Regions from separate parts of the Microbacterium sp. NPDC003461 genome, predicted to be linked through region 3. Evidence: predicted binding sites of a transcription regulator. Region 3 holds the regulator's gene; each other region holds the start of a gene.
The links. Region 3 encodes LexA, which represses DNA repair genes until DNA is damaged. Its sites were predicted from a motif close to TCGAACANNTGTTCGA; they were not measured.

Region 1: ACWDR7_RS10735 (intein-containing Rv2578c family radical SAM protein) is a predicted target of LexA. The motif match lies at 1,629-1,644, and genes of this name have one in related genera.
Region 2: ACWDR7_RS02275 (DUF222 domain-containing protein) is a predicted target of LexA. The motif match lies at 2,079-2,094, and genes of this name have one in related genera.

The regions. Positions count from the first base shown of each region.
Region 1 covers NZ_JBSFPT010000028.1:12,830-17,105, forward strand. Annotated here, with positions in the region: gene ACWDR7_RS10715 (YrdB family protein) at 1-24, opposite strand, end outside; gene ACWDR7_RS10720 (hypothetical protein) at 111-599, shown strand; gene ACWDR7_RS10725 (hypothetical protein) at 634-942, opposite strand; gene ACWDR7_RS10730 (hypothetical protein) at 1,236-1,544, shown strand; gene ACWDR7_RS10735 (intein-containing Rv2578c family radical SAM protein) at 1,653-3,731, shown strand; tRNA gene ACWDR7_RS10740 (tRNA-Ser) at 3,853-3,937, opposite strand; gene ACWDR7_RS10745 (transglutaminase family protein) at 3,967-4,276, opposite strand, start outside.
Region 2 covers NZ_JBSFPT010000003.1:10,280-14,555, reverse strand. Annotated here, with positions in the region: gene rpsA (30S ribosomal protein S1) at 1-1,352, shown strand, start outside; gene ACWDR7_RS02280 (cupin domain-containing protein) at 1,547-1,840, opposite strand; gene ACWDR7_RS02275 (DUF222 domain-containing protein) at 2,127-3,611, shown strand; gene ACWDR7_RS02270 (esterase/lipase family protein) at 3,641-4,276, opposite strand, start outside.
Region 3 covers NZ_JBSFPT010000021.1:40,230-44,505, reverse strand. Annotated here, with positions in the region: gene hisB (imidazoleglycerol-phosphate dehydratase HisB) at 1-254, opposite strand, end outside; gene ACWDR7_RS09650 (histidinol-phosphate transaminase) at 290-1,402, opposite strand; gene ACWDR7_RS09645 (LysM peptidoglycan-binding domain-containing protein) at 1,493-1,855, opposite strand; gene lexA (transcriptional repressor LexA) at 2,095-2,790, shown strand; gene ACWDR7_RS09635 (alpha/beta hydrolase family protein) at 2,845-4,276, shown strand, end outside.

The DNA of each region.
Region 1 (4,276 bases), on a different contig from region 3:
GGGGGGCGGAGCAGGGGCGGACATGCGCTCCAGTCTACGTGGCGCGCTTCCGGGCGATCCGCGGTACTCCGCGCCAGCCGCCGCCCAGGCCCCGTCGCTACGCTGGAGGGGTGACGCGATCTCCCGAACCGGCCGACTCCACCCGCAAGAAGGAGGGCCGCGCGACGCGCTACGCCTCGCTCGAGGAGGCGTTCCAGAGGCACGGCACGCCCGCCGCGAACCGTGAACTGATCCGGCGCATCGTCGACGGCATCGACGCCGCCGGCTTCGTCGGCTACTCGACCCACTTCCGCATCGAGCGGCGCGGCGGCTCGCCCGCGCTCGAGGTGCACCCCGGCTACACCAACGGCTTCCGCACCGAGCAGGAGATCGTGCGCCGCCTCGGCGACGACGTCGAGCGCTGGCCCAGCCGCCGCTTCCACGGTGCGTGGGGCGTGACGCACCCGGTCGCCGCCCCGGCGCCGGCCGCGAAGCCGGCGCGAGCGCCGCGCGCCGCGTCGCCGCGTGCCGCCTCGGCACCCGAGGAGCCGCCGAAGGTGTGCCCGACGTGCTTCATGGTGCTGCCCATGAGCGGCGTCTGCCAGAACTGCGACGCCTGATCGGCGCCCGCTGATCCGGACCCGCTGATCCGGGTCAGTTCTGCTCGACTCCGGGATCGGTGACGTCCACGTCGTCGGACTCCACCCGGGCGACGAGGTCGTCCATGGTCTGCGGATCGACCTCGATGCCGGCGTCCGACAGGCGGCGCTCGAGCGTGCTGCGCACGTCGCCGTGCAGCGTGTCGATCAGCATGTCGGCTCGCGTCTGGGCGACGATGCCGCCGATCCGCTCGTCGTCGTTCGTGTCGTGCGTGTCCTCGAGGGGCGCGTCCTGCGTGCCGTGGCCGCCCGGGCCGCGCTCCTCGTCGAGCTCGTCGTCCGCGCCCTCACCAGCCATCGGCATGCTCGTCCTCCTCGAATTCGTCCATCATCGCCTGCAACAGGGGATCGTCCAGCGGGGCGACGGGCGGAACCGTTCCGTTCGACATGCGGGCACTCCTCTCGTCCCCTCGGCGGACTCGCGCTCGCGCCGAGGTGCCGCCAGCTTCGGCGACCGTCTCATGATCGCCCGGTATCCCGGGCGGCACACGGGGCTTGACATCGCCGCGGGGCGACGCCCCGCGCCCGGCGCGCGAGTATCCGGCGGTCGGGAGGGTGTCAACCCCCTGGAACCGCCGGCGCGGCCGGGCGACAGTGATGTCGGAGGTCGACATGGATACGGTTCATCAGCTGGATCTCGTTCCGCTCGGCGAGGATGCCTGGCGCCTCTGCGACCGCAGCGTCGATTCGTGCGACGCGACGAGCGTCGTGGCGTACGTGGAGCGACGGGCTGACGGCTACGAGGTGGTGTGGGTCTCGACGCATCGGGGCGTCGAGCGGTTCACGACGATGGGGGACGTGCTGGAGCGCGCGGCGGAGGTGCTCTCCGCGGTGACGCCGCCCGGCGCGACGCGTCCGATCCCCATCCCGCATTTCGCACCGCGACCGGCAGCGCTCGCGGGGTGACAGGCGGGGGCGGCGGCCCGGGGTGCTCGACGGAGCGCGTCCCGGGCCGCCGGTCTGTGCGCACGATGCCTGCTTGACATCCGGTAGTACGGATGTTCGACTGGGTGCATGAGGTGGAGCGGGCAGCAGGTGAACGGATCTGCGGATCCGGCGCTCATCGGCCTGCAGGGCCTCGTCCGCTCCGTGCGCACGCCGGAGTTCGCGGGCATCACGTTCCACGAGGTCGCCGCGAAGTCGGCCCTCAACCGCGTGCCCGCGCAGAGCCCGATGCCGTTCTCGTGGACCGTGAACCCCTATCGGGGCTGCTCACATGCCTGTCTCTACTGCGTGCACCCGGACACCCTCGTGCTGATGGCCGACGGCCGCCAGCGAGCCATCCGCGAACTGCGCGTCGGCGACGAGATCGTCGGAACGCGCGTCGACGGCGCCTATCGGCGGTACGTGAAGACGGAAGTCCACGCCAAGTGGGCGAGCCGGAAGCGCGCGTACCGAATTGTGCTCGCCGATGGCACGGAGCTCATCGCCAGCGGTGATCACCGCTTCCTCACCGATCGCGGATGGAAGCACGTCATCGGCGCGACGAGCGGCGGCGAGCGGCGTCCTCACCTCACGATCCGCAACGCACTGCAGGGCTTCGGCCTCGGCGGTGCGGCGACAGCGGAGGGTCGCTGGACGTCGGCGGCGTTCCGGCGGGGGTATCTGACGGGGATGATCCGTGGCGATGGGATGATCTTCCACGGGCGGTACCGATACCCGCATCGCACGACGGAGCAGCATGCTTTCCGCCTCGCGCTGGCCGACACCGAGGCGCTCGACCGAACGAGGGAGTTCCTCGCTGCCGAGGGGATCGAGACGCGGACGCGTCCGTTCACCTCGGCCTCCGCACGTCCGATGCTCGCTCTTCACACGGGAAAGCGCGCGGACGTCGCCGCGCTCGAGGGCCTCATCCAGATGCCCGAGGGTCCCGATCATGACTGGCACGCGGGATTCCTCTCGGGGATCTTCGATGCGGAGGGAAGCTGCTCCGGCGGGATCCTGCGCATCAGCAACAAGGACGAGGGCATCCTCTCGGCCATCGTCGCCGCCTGCGACGCGCTCGGCATCCGATCGGTGAGGGAGCCGGTGGCGGCGAACGGCGTCAGCGTCATCCGTGTGGTGGGGGGCCTGCCGGCGCGTCGGAGATTCTTCGAGGCGACCCGGCCGGCGATCACCCGCAAGCTGGCGATTGCAGGCGATGCGGTGAAGACCGTGGCGGACCTCCGAATCGTGGCGGTCGAGGACCGCGGCGTGGAGATGGAGATGGTCGACATCACCACGGGGACCGGCGACTTCATCGCGAACGGCGTCATCAGCCACAACTGCTTCGCCCGCCGCACGCACACGTACCTCGAGCTGGATGCCGGGGCCGACTTCGACAGCCAGGTCGTCGTGAAGGTGAACGCGGCCGAGGCGCTGTCGGCCGAGGTGTCGCGCCGGTCGTGGAAGCGCGAGCTCGTGGCGCTCGGCACGAACACCGATCCGTATCAGCGCGCCGAGGGCCGCTACGCGCTCATGCCGGGGATCATCGCCGCGCTCGCCGAGAGCGGCACGCCCCTGTCGATCCTCACGAAGGGCACGCTGCTGCGGCGCGACCTGCCGCTGCTCGCGCGGGCCGCCGAGCAGGTGCCCGTCGACCTGGCGATGTCGATCGCGATCTTCGACGACGAGCTGCAGAAGGCCGTCGAACCGGGCACACCGACGGCGGCGGCGCGGCTCGCCACCGTGCGCGCGGCGGCGGACCTCGGCTTCCGCGTCACCGTGTTCGTGATGCCGATCCTGCCCTGGCTCACCGACTCCGTCGAGCACCTCGACGATGCGCTGGCGCAGATCGCCGCTTCCGGTGCGCATCGGGTGGTGTTCGGGGCCCTGCACCTGCGCCCGGGAGCGCGCGAGTGGTTCTTCCAATGGCTCGCGCGGGAGCATCCGAGGCTCGTCCCCGTGTACCGGCGCCTGTACGGCGGGTCGTCGTACGCGTCGAAGGAGTACCGCACGTGGCTCGCGCGCCGCGTGCGCCCGCTCATCCGGCGCCACGGACTCGACGCCCGCGAGGACGACGACGCGCCGGACGCCTGGCGCGGGGCGCGCATGGTCGCGGCGCCCGCCACGTCGCTGGGCCTGCCCGCCGAGACCGCGCCGACGCTGTTCTGAAGCCGTTCAGCGGAGGATAGGGGACCCCGTCGCGCGGCTGACGCCGCGCTCCTCCTCGAATCGCTCTGCCCAATGAACGAGATACGGGTGCGTCCTGGCGGACGCACCCGTATCTCGTTCGCGGAGGATAGGGGATTCGAACCCCTGAGGGCTTGCACCCAACACGCTTTCCAAGCGTGCGCCATAGGCCACTAGGCGAATCCTCCAGCGGCCCCCGAAAGGGCCTCGGAACATCCTACCCGGCCCGGCCTGCGCGGCCGAACCCCACCAGCTCGAGCAGCCGGGGCGGGCTCAGCAGCGACCGGGGCGCGACGAGGGCGGCCGCGCGGGCGAGCGGGGTGGGGAGGATCGCGCGACGGATGATGCGCAGCGGCACCGCCAGGTCGCGCGTGGCGCGCACCCCCGGCGGGCCGTAGCTGGCGGCCTCGATGCCGTCGACGAGGGGATCGAGCACCTCGGTCGAGAGCCCGGGGGCGGCGGCCACCCGCGCGGCCAGGGCGCGCGGGCTGTCGTGCGCGTGCACCTCCTCGCCGGCGTCGACGAGG
Region 2 (4,276 bases), on a different contig from region 3:
GCGACATCATCGAGGGCACGATCGTCAAGATCGACCGCGACGAGGTTCTGCTCGACGTGAGCTTCAAGACCGAGGGCGTCATCCCCTCGCGTGAGCTCTCCATCAAGCACGACGTCGACCCCAACGAGGTCGTCAGCGTCGGCGACGTCGTCGAGGCGCTTGTTCTCCAGAAGGAGGACAAGGAAGGCCGTCTGATCCTGTCGAAGAAGCGCGCGCAGTACGAGCGCGCCTGGGGCGACGTGGAGAAGATCAAGGAGAACGACGGCGTCGTCACCGGCACCGTCATCGAGGTCGTCAAGGGCGGCCTCATCGTCGACATCGGCCTGCGCGGCTTCCTGCCGGCCTCGCTCATCGAGCTGCGCCGCGTCCGCGACCTCACGCCGTACCTCGGCCAGGAGATCGAGGCGAAGATCCTCGAGCTCGACAAGAACCGCAACAACGTCGTGCTCTCGCGCCGCGCGCTCCTCGAGGAGACGCAGTCGGCCACGCGCACGCAGTTCCTGAACAACCTGCACAAGGGCCAGGTCCGCAAGGGCGTCGTCTCGTCGATCGTCAACTTCGGTGCGTTCGTCGACCTCGGCGGCGTGGACGGCCTCGTCCACGTCTCGGAGCTGTCGTGGAAGCACATCGAGCACGCCAGCGAGGTCGTCGAGGTGGGCCAGGAGGTCACCGTCGAGATCCTCGAGGTCGACCTCGACCGCGAGCGCGTCTCGCTGTCGCTCAAGGCGACGCAGGAGGACCCGTGGCAGGTCTTCGCCCGCACCCACGCGATCGGCCAGATCACGCCGGGCAAGGTCACCAAGCTCGTTCCGTTCGGTGCGTTCGTTCGCGTCGCCGACGGCATCGAGGGCCTCGTGCACATCTCGGAGCTGTCGAACAAGCACGTCGAGCTCGCTGAGCAGGTCGTCTCGGTCGGCGAGGAGGTCTTCGTCCGCGTCATCGACATCGACCTCGACCGCCGCCGCATCTCGCTCTCGCTCAAGCAGGCCAACGAGATGGTCGACCCCAACGGCACCGAGTTCGACCCGGCGCTGTACGGCATGACCACCGAGTACGACGAGAACGGCGAGTACAAGTACCCCGAGGGCTTCGACCCCGAGACCAACCAGTGGCTGGAGGGCTTCGACGAGGCCCGCCAGAAGTGGGAGGACGAGTACGCCGCCGCGCAGGCTCGCTGGGAGCAGCACAAGGCGCTCGTCGCCAAGGCGCTCGAGGCCGAGGCCGCCGCGGGCGACGACTTCGGTGGCGCCGCCGCCGCTGGCCAGAGCTTCAGCTCTGAGTCGGCCGGTGCCGGCACGCTCGCCGACGACGAGGCCCTCGCCGCTCTGCGCGAGAAGCTCGCCGGCGCGTAAGCAGCCGCTCTAGTTCAAGAGGCCGGATCCCTTCGGGGGTCCGGCCTTTTGGCGTATATGGGCGGATCGTGGCGGGGTGCGGATCGTGGGGTGAGGATCGCGGGGTGCGGACCGCGGGTCGTTGATCGCGAGTCCGGATCGGGCATGGCGGGCCGCGGGTGGCGGGGGAGTCCCGGGCGGGAGTCGTGCGACCCCTACGACGATCGCTCGCGGAACGCGTCGGTCTGCCGGTCGAGCGGCACCGTGCGCTCGACGACGACATCGCCCGTGTGCGCGGTGGTGACCGTCTCGATGAGGACGATCTCGACCTCCTCGTCGGCGACGGGATTGTGCCGGACCCCGCGGGGGACGACGAAGAACTCGCCAGGGCCGAAGCGGGCCTCCTCATCGCCCTCCAGCTGGATGCGCAGATGTCCCGACACGACGAGGAACATCTCGTCCTCGTCCTCGTGCGCGTGCCACACGAACTCGCCGAGCAGCTCGGCCACCTTGATCTACTGATCGTTGACGCGGCCGATGACCCGCGGGGTCCAGTGCTCGGTGACGTGCTCGAGCTCCGCCCTGATCGACGTGGTGCTGAGGGGGTGCATGGCGTGCTCCTCGGGTCGGGTCCGGTGGGCGAGTGGCTCGTCGCGGGTGCCACACTACCGGCGAGTTGGTGCGGTCGTCGGGCGCGTGGCTCGCGCCAGATCGGCCTGGCGAGTGGGTCGTCGAGTTATCCACATCTCGAAGAGATGTTCGATGGTTGTCGGTGGTGGCTGGGAGAATTGATGCATGGAAAGAGACACGGTCTTCTGGGAGCCCACCGCGGCGGAGCGCGCCGAGGCGGGCCGGATCGTGTCGCGCCTGCAGGTGGTGCGGGCGGAGCGGGCGCGGTTGGAGGCCGAGGAGGCGCGCCTGCTCGGCCGGGCGTTGGACATCGCGGTCGGGCAGGTGGAGCGGGCGGGTGCCCCGCCGGAGTGGGACATGCCGGTGCGGTCGATGGCGGCGGAGGTCGCCGCGGCGCTGCGGGAGGGGCCGCGGACGGTGGAGAACCGGATGGTGGATGCGGGCCTGCTGGTGCGGGACTTCCCGGCGACGCTGGCGCAGGTGGAGGAGGGCCGCCTGCCCGGCCGTCACGCCGCGGTGATCGTGGCCGAGGGCACACGGATCGGGGATCCCGCGGATCGGCGGGAGTACGAGGCCCGGGCGCTGGGGGTGGCGGAGGAGGCGACGGTGGCGGGCCTCAAGCCGATGTGCCGGGCGATCGCCGACGCGTTCCTGGAGGAGTCCCTCGCGCAACGCCACGAGGCGGCCCGGGCCCGCCGGGGTGTGCGGGTGACGGCGCTGGAGGACGGGATGGCCGAGCTGCGCCTGACCGCACCGGTGCCGCTGGTGCAGGGAATCCACGACCGGCTGACCACGATGGCGCGGACGGTGATCGCCGAGCGCGACGCCTTCGGGCGGGCTGCCGACACGGACGCGGGGACGGGGGAGGGTGCCGGTGCGGCGGCTGGGCCCGACAAGCGCCGCATCGATGAGTTGCGCGCCGACCTGGCGTGTGACCTGCTGCTCGCCGGCGCACCCACCGGGCACATCGTCGAGGACGGGACCGGGCAGGACGTGCTCGCGCAGGTGCGTGGCGTGATCCACGTCACCATCCCCGCCCACGTCCTCACCGACGGCCGCATCCACGCCCACGCGGTTCCCGGCATGACTGCCGGCAACTCCATGCGCGAGCACCGGCACGAGCGGCGCGGGAGTTCCGGGTTGCACCGCGGCGCCCGGCGCCCGAGCGGCGTCCCCACGGCGGGCGGGGAGCCGATCGATCCGGCCACGGCCCGCCGGCTCGCGGCCGAGGTCACCGCGTGGGAGCGGCTGTTCCTCGACCCGAACACCGGGGCGCTGCTGACCGTCGATCACTACACGCCCACTGCGGCGCAGCGGCGGTTCCTCCGGGCCCGCGACGAGCACTGCCGCTTCCCCGGATGCCGGCAGACCGCCCGACGGTGCGACGCCGACCACATCCACCCGCACTCTCGGGGTGGGCCCACCGACGTGACCAACCTCGAGAGCCTGTGCAAGCGGCATCACATGCTGAAACACCACTCGCCCTGGCAGGTGCGACATCTCGGCGGGGGAGAGCTCGAATGGACCAGCCCCCTCGGCCACCATTACACCGGCCGACCGACATCGGGCGTGCGGTTCACCGAGACCACCGTCGCCGCTGACGACCGCTTTGCCGGAAGCGACGCGGAGCCCGAATCCGCCTCGCTCTGATGCGCGGTGTGCGCGCGATGCGGCCCGCCTCAGCCGGCCGCGGGCTCGGCCATCGCGGCAACCTCGGCGATCACGCGCGGGTGCGCCAGGATCCGGAAGTGCCCGCCCGTCTCGAGCATCACGTTGTGCGCCCCCGGAAGCTCGCTGCCGCCCGGGATGTGCGGGTCGAAGCGGCCGTACAGCGAGACGATCCTCGCGTTGACCGTCGTCTCGCGCGCGAGGGCGAGGATCGTCGCATTGCGCGGCGAGAAGCTGCGCAGGGTGGGCGAGACCATCAGGCGGGCGTACCGCGATCCGCCGAACGGCGTGGCCACCGCGATCATGCCGCGCACGCGCGCGGCCGCCGGCGTCAGCGCCATCACATGCTTGCCGATCAGACCGCCCTTGCTGTGCGCGACGAGCACGACGTCGTGCAGGTCGTGCGCCTCCAGGTACTCCGCCACGAGCTGCGCGCCCGTCGCGACCGGCCGCCGATTGTGCCGCAGCGGATCGACGACATGGACCGGATGCCCCCGCTCATGCAGCGCGACGATGAGCGGCTGCAGGAACGTCCACGTCTCGTACACCCCGGGGATCACGAGCACCGGCGCGAGCCCTCCCGCGCGGAACCGCCGTGGATCGGTGCGGTTCGCGAACGCGCGGGCCTGCCAGACGGCGGCGTATGC
Region 3 (4,276 bases):
AGCGCCTCGCGGATCGCCTGCCCCAGCACGATCGCGACGTCCTCGGCGGTGTGGTGCGCGTCGATGTGCGTGTCGCCGCTCGCCTTCACCGTGAGGTCGGTCAGCGAGTGCTTCGCGAACGCCGTGAGCATGTGGTCGAAGAACGGCACGCTCGTGTCGATGCTGCTCGCGCCGGTGCCGTCGAGGTCCAGTTCGAGCTCGACGGACGACTCGCTCGTCGAGCGGCTGCGGCGGGCGGTGCGGGCTGCGGTCATACCCTCGAGTCTATTGCGCGGGGCGGGATCCCGGCTCAGTTGCCGATCTCCGCGAGCGCCTCGAGGAACGCCGTCGTCTCGTCCTCCGTGCCCGCCGTGACGCGCAGGTGGCCGGGGATGCCGATGTCGCGCACGAGGATGCCGCGGTCGCGCAGCGCCGACCAGGTGCGCGAGGGATCGGTCACCCCGCCGAACAGGACGAAGTTCGCCCACGACGGGTAGACGGTGTAGCCGAGCGCCTCGAGCGTGGCCGACATGCGGTCGCGCTGCTCGACGATCTCGTCGACCGTGCGCAGCATCGTGTCGGCGTGGCGCAGGGCCGCGGAGGCCGCCGCCTGCGTGAGGGCGGACAGGTGGTAGGGCAGCCGGACGAGACGCAGCGCGTCGATGAAGGCGGGATCGGCGGCGAGGTAGCCGACGCGCGCGCCGGCGAAGGCGAACGCCTTGCTCATGGTGCGCGAGACGGCCAGGCGCGGGCGCCCCTCCAGCAGGCTCAGGGCCGACGGCTCCTCGCGCGGCGCGAACTCGCGGTACGCCTCGTCGACGATGACGATCCCGTCGGTGGCGTCGTAGACCGCCTCGACGACGTCGAGCGACAGCGGCGTGCCCGTGGGGTTGTTGGGCGCGCAGAGGAAGACGACGTCGGGCCGCGCGTCGGCGACCTGACGGGCCGCGTCCTCGGGATCGATCTCGAAGCGCGGGCCGCGCTCGCCCGTCACCCAGTCGGAGCCGACGCCGCGGGCCAGCAGCCCATACATCGAGTAGGTGGGTGCGAAGCCGAAGGCCGAGCGCCCCGGCCCGCCGAAGGCCTGCAGCGCCTGCTGGAGCACCTCGTTCGAGCCGTTGGCCGCCCAGAGCTGCTCGGGCACGAGTCCGTGGCCGAGGTAGTCGGCGAATCCCTCGCGCAGCTGGGTGAACTCGCGGTCGGGGTAGCGGTTCACGTCGCGCAGGGCGCGCGAGACGGCGTCGGCGATGTCGTCGGCGACATCGTCGGGCACCGGATGCGTGTTCTCGTTGACGTTCAGCGCGACCGGAACCGCCATCTGCGGCGCCCCGTAGGGCGTCTGCCCGCGCAGGTCGGCGCGGAGCGGCAGGTCGTCGAGGGTGATCGCGGGAGCGATCGAGGTATTCGCCGGGTCGGAGGTCACGCCCTCCATGTTAGATCCGAGCGGCCCCTCGATGCCGGACGATCGCCGTGCCCGTCATCGCGAGGACGACGATGCCGCCCCGGCCCCCGCTCAGTCGGCGTAGCCCGCGGGAACCGCGATCTGCTGGCCGGGGCTCACGAGCCCGCCGGCGAGGTTGTTGAGCCGCTTCAGCTCGTACACCACGTCGCGCGGGTCGTGACCGGGCGCCACGTCCTGCGCGATGCTCCACAGCGAATCGCCCGCGGTGACCGTGACGAGGTGGAACGCCGAGGCGTCGGCGCCCGCCTCGCCCGATGCCAGGGCCGCGCCGCCGCCGAGCACGGCCGCCGCGAGACCCGCGACGACCGGGGCGGCCGCCAGCGCCGCCAGCACGCGGCGGCCGCGCACCGTGAGGCGCAGCCGGGTGCGGGGCGCGGAGGGGGCTGCCGCTGCCGTGAGGATGGCGGTGCTCATGTCGTGCTCCTTCTGTCTGGGCGGCTTCGCATCCGACGCTCGGCCGGGAGGCCGGATGCGAAGCTCTGTACCGAATATACGTTCGACGGTTCGAACATGTCAACGCTATCTCCGACATCCGACATCGGATCCGCCGGGACACGCTCGAACAAATCTCCCGAAGACCCCGACGAATCGGCTACCTTCGAGGTCGAGGGTCACGTAATCACGGACCTCCGACATCCGAACGAGGAGCACAGATGAGCGACGCCGCGGCCGACATCGCCGGCACCGACGACAAGCCCCGCACGCGGCGTCGCCGGAACCTCAGCGAGAAGCAGATGGCCATCCTCGAGGTCATCCAGCGCTCGATCCAGCGCCACGGCTACCCGCCGAGCATGCGCGAGATCGGCGACGCCGTCGGGCTGAAGTCGCTCTCGAGCGTGACGCACCAGCTCGGCCAGCTCGAGCTCAGCGGCTACCTGCGCCGCGACCCCGGCAAGACGCGCGCCATGGAGGTGCTCATCGACCTGCCCGGTCTGTCGGGCGAGAACCCGGCCGACACGGCGCCCGCCGTCGGCGACGCGGCGATGGTGCCGCTCGTCGGGAACATCGCCGCGGGCGTGCCGATCACGGCGGAGCAGCAGGTCGAGGAGATCTTCCCCCTGCCCCGCCAGCTCGTGGGCAAGGGCGAGCTGTTCATGCTCAAGGTCAACGGCGACTCGATGATCGACGCCGCGATCTGCCACGGCGACTGGGTGGTCGTGCGCGCGCAGAACAACGCCGAGAACGGCGACATCGTCGCGGCGATGCTCGACGGCGAAGCCACCGTGAAGGCCTTCCGCCAGCGCGACGGCCACACGTGGCTGCTGCCGCGCAACTCGGCGTTCGAGCCGATCCTCGGCGACGAGGCGACCGTGCTGGGCAAGGTCGTCGCCGTGCTGCGCGCCGTCTGATCCGCACCGGCGGGCGCCCTGCGGCCCGCCGCCGTCTCGCCTACGGTGGGTGGCATGGCCTCCGAAGCGACCGCCCCCGCCCGCACGATCGCGCCCTACGGCACGTGGCGATCGCCGATCACCGCGGCCGACGTGGCCGGCGGATCGCTGCGCGTGGACGGCGCGCGCTTCGTGGGCGACGAGGTCTGGTGGAGCGAGGGCCTGCCGGCCGAGCGCGGCCGCACGGCCCTGATGCGCGGCGAGGCCGGCCGCGAGCCCGAGGTGCTGCTGCCCGCCCCCTGGAGCGTGCGCTCCCGCGTGCACGAGTACGGCGGCGGTGCGTGGACCGCCGGCGACGACGGCGTCGCCTACTTCGTCGAGCACGCCGACCAGCGCGTCTACAGGTTCGCGCCGGGCACGGATCCCGAGCCGCTCACCCCGGCGGACGGCGGCATGTGCTTCGGCGACCTCACCCTCGCCGAGGGCGCGCTGTGGGCCGTGCGCGAGACGCGCACCGGCGCCCCGGTGCCCGCGCGCGACATCGTGCGCATCCCCCTCGACGGGTCGGCCGCGCACGACGCGGCCGCCGTCGCGAGCGTCGTGGCGGGCAGCGACTTCCTCGCCTATCCGGCCCCGCGCGGCGATCGGATCGCGTGGATCGCGTGGGACCATCCCGACATGCCGTGGGACGCCGCCGAGCTGCGCGTCGGCCGCCTCGACGAGCGCGGCCGCGTGACCGAGCACGTGGTGATCGCCGGCGGGCGCACCGCGGCGGGCACCGTCTCGGCGCTGCAGCCCGAGTGGACGGGCGACGACGAGCTGATGTTCCTCGCCGACATCCCGCACCCGGGGCAGGATGCGCGCTGGAACCTGCACTGGGCGCGCGTCGACGGCCTGTCGGCGGTCGGGCCCGAGCCGATCATGACGGTCGACGCCGACACGGGCGGGCCCCTGTGGAACCTCGGCGCGCGCTGGTACGCGACCACGACCGACGGCCGGATCCTCGCGGTGCAGACGAACGGATCGGATCAGCTCGTCGTGATCGATCCCACGTGCGGCGCCGAGGACGCCCTCGACACGCCCCTCACGGGCGGCGTGCTCGTGCGCGACGTGCGGGGCCAGCGCGTGCTGCTGACCGGCGCCGGCGCGCGCGTGCCGGGCGGCCTGTGGCTGCTCGACGTCGACGCGCACACGATCGAGCCGGTGCGGGGCGGCGTGCCCGTCGGCGACCTCGACCCCGCCTGGCTGCCGGTCTCGCGCGCCATCACCTGCCCCGGTCCGAACGGTCCCGTGCACGCGTTCGACTACCCGCCGACGAGCCCCGAGTTCGACGCACCCGAGGGCGAGCTGCCGCCCTACCTCGTGCTGGTGCACGGCGGTCCCACCACCCACGTCTCGGGCACGCTCTCGATCGTCATGGCGTACTTCACGAGCCGCGGCATCGGCGTGCTCGACGTGAACTACGGCGGGTCCACGGGCTACGGCAGGGCCTATCGCGAGCGGCTGC